DNA from 2 places in the Brevibacillus sp. TJ4 genome. Region 2 is predicted to be linked to the other one. Evidence: riboswitches for the same ligand, from Rfam matches in the RefSeq annotation. Region 2 holds a riboswitch; the other holds the start of a gene.
The links. Region 2 has a riboswitch for cobalamin ahead of cobJ (precorrin-3B C(17)-methyltransferase). Riboswitches for the same ligand answer to the same signal wherever they lie in the genome.
Positions count from the first base shown of each region.

Region 1 (4,215 bases), 1.3 Mb from region 2:
AAACCCGACCGCGGTATGGGATTTCTGGTCCTTGTCTCCTGAATCGCTGCATCAGGTTACCTATCTGATGGGGGATCGCGGTATTCCGGCAACGCTGCGCCATATGAACGGCTACGGCAGCCATACCTTTAAATGGGTAAACGAAGACGGTCAGGCTGTTTGGGTGAAATACCACTTTATTTCCGACCAGGGCGTCAAAAACATGTCCAACGAGGTAGCTGCCAAGCTGGCCGGAGAAAACCCGGACTACCACACAGAGGACTTGTTCAATGCAATTGAAAAAGGCGACTATCCGTCCTGGACGCTGTATGTGCAAATCATGCCGCTTGAGGATGCCAATACGTACCGCTTCGATCCGTTCGACGTGACAAAAGTATGGTCCCATAAAGACTATCCGTTGATCGAAGTAGGAAGAATGGTGCTGAACAAAAATCCGGAAAATTACTTCGCCGAGGTAGAGCAAGCGACATTCTCTCCTGGAAACATGGTTCCGGGTGTCGAGCCATCTCCGGACAAAATGCTGCAAGGACGTCTGTTCGCATACGCAGATGCACATCGCTACCGCGTAGGTGTAAACCACAACCAACTGCCGATCAACCGTCCGAAAGTCGAAGTAAACAACTACCAACGCGACGGCTTTATGGCGACTGGCAACAACGGCGGCGGCTCCGTCTACTACGAGCCAAACAGCTTTGACGGACCGAAAGAATCTGCCCATGCCAAAGTAACGCCGTTTGAAGTATCCGGGGTTGCGGCACAAGTAGCCTACGACCACGATGACCACTATACGCAAGCTGGCGATCTGTACCGCCTGATGACCGAAGACGAGCGTACGCGCCTGGTAAACAACATCGTCGCATCCATGAAGGCCGTGGAAAAAGAAGAAATCAAGATTCGCCAAATCCAGCACTTCTACAAAGCTGACCCTGAATACGGAGCACGCGTCGCAGAAGGACTGGGTCTGACCGTAGGCCACGAGACGAAGTAAGCGTAACAACCCGATTCTCGTTCCATTCTCCATCTATTCTCAATTCACCATATCGTGTAAATAAAATGTCAGAGAGGGAGCATTGCGGGACGATTCCGTCGTCTTCTGCAATGCCCCTCCTTCTTCTCCATCCATTTGACGAAGAGAGGTGTACAGATATGAAGCCCACAACGAAAACCTGCCCGAAATGCGGCACGCAAATTCGCTCGCTCAAACACAGCACGATGTGCGCATGTGGAATGAAACTCAAAACACTCAAAGCGATCCACTGATTCCGGACAGCCCTATGGTGCATGTCCGGTTTTTTTTGCATTTTCTCTTAGGCATACAGGTCCCGCGCAAGGCATGCGAAGGCCATTTTCCTGCCAGCCTCCTTTCTCTTGCACCCCGAATCTTGCACCCCCCTCGACACTCGAAGCGATTTTCCTGCTTGACGAATACGAGATATAGATGGTATTTTGAGTAAACCAACTACATATTGTGCGTGTAGGTGTCTTGCCAAGCCAACTTTTGGCAGACTTAATAGGGAAGCTCGGTGAAAATCCGGCGCGGTCCCGCCACTGTAAGCAGAGAGTACACGCTTGTTGCATGCCACTGGTCGATGGACCGGGAAGGTGAAGCGAGTACGATGATCTGCAAGCCAGGAGACCTGCCTATACGTGAACACGATGGTACCTACGGGAGATAGGGAAGTGTTGAAGACGCTCTGCTTCGCAGTACATGTGACAGACCATGGATGGGTTTCGTACGCGTATTCGACTTTCTAGCCTGAGTCGAGTGCGCGTTTTTCTATGAAAATAGTATTGATAGAGAAAAGGAGCGTAAGAAGTAGAGAGCCATGTTGATCGCATACGATTCACGAACCGGAAATGTGCAGCGATTTGTACGCAAGCTGGGGTCTGCCTATCGCAGTGTGCAGATTCAGCCGGACTTGCAACTGGACGAGCCGTTTTTGCTCATTACATACACGACCGGGTTTGGCCAGGTCCCGGAAAAAGTAGATGCTTTTTTGGCACAGAACCACGCGCTGCTGCGGGGGGTTTCGGCTAGCGGCAACCGCAACTGGGGCGCCAACTTCGCCCGCAGTGCAGACATGATTTCGCACCGCTACCAGGTGCCAGTGCTATGCAAGTTCGAACTGTCCGGCACCGGACGCGACATAGAACAATTTCAAAAAGAGGTGGCAGCAATTGCGGCATATTGAATTGAACAACGAACTGATGCAGCGTGGAGCAGACGGATTTTTTCAACTGGAAAAGGACAGGGAAGCCGTCGAGGTATTCATGGAGGAAGTGCGGGCCAAGACGATGCCGTTTTCGGATTGGAAAGAGCGGCTGGACTACCTGATTGCCAACGACTACTACGAAAACGTGTACGAGCACTACACAGAGGAGCAGGTAGAGGCGATCGTCAAGCTGGTGTATGAGATTCCGTTTCAGTTTGCATCCTACATGGCGATCTCCAAATTTTACAAAGACTACGCCATGAAGACGAACGACAAGGCGTATTATCTGGAGCAGTACCCGGACCGCGTAGCGATCGTGGCGCTGTCGCTCGGCCAGGGAGACTTCGAGCGGGCCAAGCGCCTCGCTGTCTCGATGATGGAACAGCGTCTGCAGCCGGCCACCCCTACGTTTTTGAACGCAGGAAAAAGCCGCCGCGGAGAAATGGTCTCCTGCTTCCTGCTGGAAATGGACGATTCGCTCAACTCGATCAACTACGTGCTGGGCACATGCATGCAGCTCTCCAAAATCGGCGGCGGTGTGGCGATCAACCTCTCCAAGCTGCGTGGACGCGGAGAGCCAATCAAAGGGGTAGAGGGTGCGGCAAAAGGCATCATGCCGGTGCTCAAGCTGTTGGAAGACGCGTTTTCCTACGCCGACCAGATGGGGCAGCGAAAAGGTTCGGGTGCAGCCTACTACAACATTTTCGGCTGGGACGTGAACGAGTTTCTCGATTGCAAAAAGATCAATGCAGATGAAAAAGCGCGCATCAAGACGCTGTCCATCGGCCTGATCGTACCGAATGTCTTTTACAAGCTCGCGGAGGAAGACAAGCCGCTGACCGTGTTCGCCCCATACTCCGTCTACCGCGAATACGGCGTGCACCTCGACGACATGGATCTGGACGAGATGTACGACGAGCTGCTGGCCAACGAGAGAGTGAAGAAAAAGGTCGTGATGAGTGCGCGTGACATGCTGACCAAGATCGCGATGATCCAGATGGAGTCGGGCTACCCGTACATTATGAACAAGAGCAACGCCAACCGCAATCACGCCCTGAAGGATCTCGGCACGGTGAAGATGTCCAACCTATGCACGGAAATCTTCCAGTTGCAAGAGACTTCCACGATCGCCAACTACGGCCAGCCGGACACGATCCGTCGCGACATCAGCTGCAATCTCGCTTCCCTCAACATCGCCAATGTGATGGAGCACAAGAAGATTCGCGAATCCGTACACGAAGGCATCGAAGCGGTGACGGCAGTCAGCGACATGACAGAGATCGAGAATGCGCCGGGCGTGCAAAAGGCAAATCGCGAGCTCCATTCGGTCGGATTGGGCGCGATGAACCTCAACGGCTTTTTGGCGAAAAACCGGATCGCCTACGAGAGCGAGGAAGCGAAAGATTTCGCCCGCACCTTCTTTATGATGATGAATTTCTACTCGCTGGAAAAAAGCATGCAGATCGCGCGGGAGCGGGGAACGACGTTTGCCGGTTTCGAAAAATCGGAGTACGCCAAAGGTACATACTTTCACAAATACCTGGAAAATGAGTACCTCCCGCGTACGGAGAAGGGGAAAGCGCTGTTTGCGGGCATTGCGATCCCGACAAAGGAAGACTGGGCCGCACTGAAAGAGCAGGTACAGAAGCATGGCCTGTACCACGCCTACCGACTGGCGATTGCTCCTACGCAAAGCATTTCCTATATCCAAAACGCGACTTCCAGCGTGATGCCGATCGTCGAGCATATCGAGACGCGAACGTACGCCAATTCGACGACGTACTACCCGATGCCGTACTTGACGCCGGAAAACTACTTTACGTACAAGTCGGCCTACCAGATGGACCAGTTTAAAGTGATTGACCTGATCGCGGAAATTCAGGAGCACGTAGACCAGGGAATCTCCGCCGTGCTGCATGTCAACAGCACGATTTCGACACGGGAGCTGGCCCGCTATTACCTGTACGCGGCGAAAAAAGGCCTGAAGTCTCTGTACTACACC
Region 1 is NZ_CP185865.1:2,037,939-2,042,153, forward strand. It holds gene katA (catalase KatA) at 1-988, shown strand, start outside; cobalamin riboswitch at 1,460-1,659, shown strand; gene nrdI (class Ib ribonucleoside-diphosphate reductase assembly flavoprotein NrdI) at 1,827-2,192, shown strand; gene nrdE (class 1b ribonucleoside-diphosphate reductase subunit alpha) at 2,179-4,215, shown strand, end outside.
Region 1: linked by a shared signal. The riboswitch ahead of nrdI (class Ib ribonucleoside-diphosphate reductase assembly flavoprotein NrdI) and the one ahead of cobJ (precorrin-3B C(17)-methyltransferase) in region 2 are both predicted to bind cobalamin.

Region 2 (4,215 bases):
ACCCTTCCTACTACATGCTGCTGGTTCCTCGGGTCAAGCCCGACAAGGTGGAGGAGATACCGGCAGTGACCCACGTAGACGGAACGGGACGGGTACAAACCGTGTCGAAGAAGTTGAATCCGTACCTGTACGGGTTGCTGGAAAAGTTCTACGAAAAAACCGGCGTGCCTGTGCTTTTGAATACGTCGTTTAATGACAACGGCGAGCCGATCGTGGAAAGTCCGGCGGACGCGGTGAAGTGTTTCCTTGGGACCGATATTGACTATCTGGCCATTAACGGTTACTTGGTGCGAAAAAAGCGTCCATGAGTGCAGGAATGGACTAGCAGGCAGAGCAGTCCGGGGAGGCGCACAGGATAGGAATCGAAATGGGGGAGGAAGCAAATGGTGAACGTATACGCTGTCCCCGTCCCGGATCATCTGCCGCAGGAAATGTATGAACGCTTGCTGAACCGGGTTTGCTTTCAGAAACGACAACAAGCGTGCCGCTTCCGAAGACGGGAAGATTCGCTGCGAACGGTGCTCGGAGATGTGCTTGTAAGGCAAATCGTTTGTCGGACGTTTCAGATCGAAAATGACCGTATCGCGTTTCGGCGCAATCGATTCGGAAAACCGTTTTTGCCCGATTTTCCTCGTTTTCATTTTAACCTCTCCCACTCCGGCAAATGGGTGGTCTGCGCTACGAGCCATTCCCGTATCGGAATCGATATCGAGAAGGTGGAATCGATCGACTTGGACATCGCAAAGCAGTTTTTTTCCAATGCAGAATACGAAGATTTGGCAAACAAACCAGATGAAGAAAAACGCGCTTCCTTTTATGAAATATGGACGTTAAAGGAGAGCTACATAAAGGCAGTGGGAATGGGGCTCTCGCTGCCGCTTCAGTCTTTTGCTGTCAAAACATCCGGCAGCGGGGATATCGGTTTGTATCATGGACTCAAACAGGTGCGTTCGTGGCATTTCCGCCAGTACGACATTGACGTAGGGTATAAACTGGCGGTTTGTTCGGCCGACAGCAGATTGTCCGGCGAGATCGCGTTTCTCGATGCTGCTGACTTGGCGTAGCGGGCGGAGCTCTTGTCCAGCCAGCCGTCAGCGGCGTCAGCCACCTGCTCAAGGGGCTCCAGCCGTCCGGTACGACCAAGCGGCGTCCGGGCGTCTTTTGCCGCTTCCGCAGGACAGGCTTGCCGTCACTGGTTTCTGTTGGCATGGATGGTAGGGGAGCGGAGACCCGCCACAATGCTTGCCAGCTTTTGCTTGAAACTCGACCAATATTTGCTATGATTAAAGTACATTCGATGTACCGAATAGACGATTTCGCGAACAGGTCCCTGTCTGGGTACGGCGATGCCGTGCGGCCAGGACAGGGTTAAAAGGGAAGTTTGGTGAAAAGCCAACGCGGTCCCGCCACTGTAAGAGAGGAGCTTTTCTTCGCGGCGTTTGCCATCCACTGTCCTATGAGGGCGGGAAGGAGAAGAAAGGCGATGATCCTCAAGCCAGGAGACCTGCCTGTTTGCTGTACAGCACTGATTTCCTTCGGGTCAAAGGAAAGGTGAGGATTGCGGCTTTTGGCTTTCCGCGCTTTGTTTTCCTTGTCATGCAGGGGAACAGAGCGCTTTTTGTTTTGCGGCGATGTGTGTACAAACGAAAATAGTGCAGCAGTATTCGAAGGGAGGAGCATTATGAGCGGCAAGCTGTTTGTCATTGGATTTGGGCCGGGGAGTTTTGAACATATCACCCAGCGTGCCCGTGAAGCGATAGAGGACAGTGATGTGATCATCGGCTACTCCACGTATGTAGACCTGATCCGCGGATTGTTGACCGACCAGGAGATCGTCAGCACGGGAATGACCGAGGAGGTGTCGCGGGCGCGGGAAGCGGTCCGCCAGGCGGAAGCGGGCAAAAAGGTGGCGGTCATCTCCAGCGGCGATGCCGGCGTCTACGGCATGGCCGGATTGGTGTACGAGGTGCTGGTGGAAAAAGGCTGGACCGAAAAAACAGGCGTGCCGCTGGAGGTCATTCCCGGCATTTCTGCGATCAATTCGTGCGGGGCACTGCTGGGAGCGCCGATTATGCACGACGCCTGCACGATTTCGCTGAGCGACCATCTCACGCCATGGGAACTGATTGCCCGACGCATCGAGGCGGCCGGTATGGCGGATTTCGTGATCGCCCTGTACAATCCGCGCAGCGGTCGACGCACCCGTCAGATCGTAGAAGCGCAGCGGATTTTGCTTACGTACCGCTCGCCCGACACCCCGGTCGGGATCGTAAAAAGCGCATACCGGAGCCGGGAGCATGTCGTTGTTACCACGCTGGAGCAAATGCTGGAACATGACATCGGGATGCTGACGACGGTCATCATCGGCAACTCGTCCACATTTGTCTACGACGGCAAGATGATCACGCCGCGCGGGTACCAGCGAAAATACACGCTTTCCGTGGATGAGCAGCCGCTTTTGCCGCATCAGCGCCTGCGCGTCGAGAATGAGCCGTGGTCGCTGGAAGCGCAAGGCGGATCGGGGCAAGAGCCAGCGGGAGCAAGCATCGCACAGAGCGTTGCCGTACAGGAACGAACGCAATCTCCGGCAGCGCAGCCAGACAGCGGGACGCCGCAAGCAGCAGCAATCGCGGTACAGTCACCGCCCGCCCCGGCACATCCGCAGCAGTCGCCGCTTTCATGGGCGCTGGAGGCGCTGGCTGTCCTCGACGGAGAGAGCGAGGCCTCGTCTGCAGCCGCAGCCCGCACTGTCCAGTCGTTTACGCCGGAGCTGATTTTTGAATGTTCGGTCAGTCCGGGCGTCGCCAACAAAAAAATCACCCCGCAGCAGATGATGCTGCTCGCCGAAGTAACGAAGGACAAGGGCGAGATCGAGTACACGCCGCATCACCAGTTGATCCTGCGCGTTCCGACCGCAGAGCCTGAGCGCATCACCGAACGACTGCGGGCAGCAGGGCTGATGGTCAGTCCGATCGGCGACGTGGTGCAGATAAAAGCGTGTGATTTTTGCGATGGCGAAAAGAAAGATAGCATACCGTACGCCGAGCAAATCCAGCAGAAGCTGGCGGGCAGACAAAGCCCAAAAGAGCTGAAAATCGGCTTTAACGGCTGCGGCATGGCTTGCTACGGAGCTGTTCGGGAAGATATCGGAATCGTCTTCCGCAAAGGAAAATTCGATCTGTTCCTGGGAGCGAAGACGGTCGGGCGCAACGCTCATTCTGGCATACCCGTCGCAGAAGGGATCGATGCGGAGGAAATCGTGCCGCTCGTCGAAAGAATCGTCGCCCGCTACAAGCAGGATGCCTTTCCGAATGAGAGGTTCCACAAGTTTTTCCAGCGGGTAGGAGAGATCGAAGGATACAAATGGCGTGAGCCGGCCAAGGCGGAGATTGAGACGGCCGCATGCGGCGATTAAAAAAAGGAGGCTGTGCAATGGACGCTGTACTGTTTGTCGGCCACGGGAGCCAAGATCCCGAGGGAAATGAAGAAGTTCGCCAGTTTGTCAACGAATTGGCGGGGCAGATTGACGTACCCGTACTGGAAACCTGTTTTTTGGAATTTGAGCAGCCGGATATGCTGGCAGGACTGTCTGCATGCGTGAAAAGGGGAGCGACGCGCGTAGCCGTCATCCCGATTATCCTGTTTTCCGCAGGCCACGCGAAAATCCACATCCCGGCGGCGATTGACGAAGCGAAGGAACTGTATCCGCACGTTCAGTTTATATACGGCAGACCGATCGGCATCCACCAGGAGGTGCTGAACATCCTGGAGGCTCGCTTGCAAGAAGCGGGGATTACATCTGAGCAGAAAAAAGACGATGTAGCCGTGCTCGTCATCGGCAGAGGCAGCAGCGATCCGGACGCCAACAGCGACATCTACAAAATGTCCCGCATGTTCTGGGAGAAGAGCCAGGTGAAATGGGTGGAAACCGCGTTTATGGGCGTCACTTTCCCGCTCTATCAGGACGGAATCGAGCGCTGCCTCAAGCTGGGCGCGCGCCACGTCGTCGTACTCCCGTATTTCTTGTTCACTGGCGTGCTGATCAAGCGCATGGCCGACCAGCTCGAGCAATTCCGCCTTCGCTATCCAGAAGCGCAGTTTACGCTCGCGGCGTATTTCGGGTTTCACCCGCTGCTGCAAGAAGTGCTGAAGGACCGGGTGCAGGAAGCACTGCACGGCGAGGTAAAGCTCAACTGCGACACCTGCCAGTACCGT
Region 2 is NZ_CP185865.1:3,339,398-3,343,612, reverse strand. It holds gene ACAF76_RS16390 (carbamoyltransferase) at 1-308, shown strand, start outside; gene ACAF76_RS16385 (4'-phosphopantetheinyl transferase family protein) at 384-1,064, shown strand; cobalamin riboswitch at 1,308-1,526, shown strand; gene cobJ (precorrin-3B C(17)-methyltransferase) at 1,682-3,415, shown strand; gene ACAF76_RS16375 (sirohydrochlorin chelatase) at 3,433-4,215, shown strand, end outside.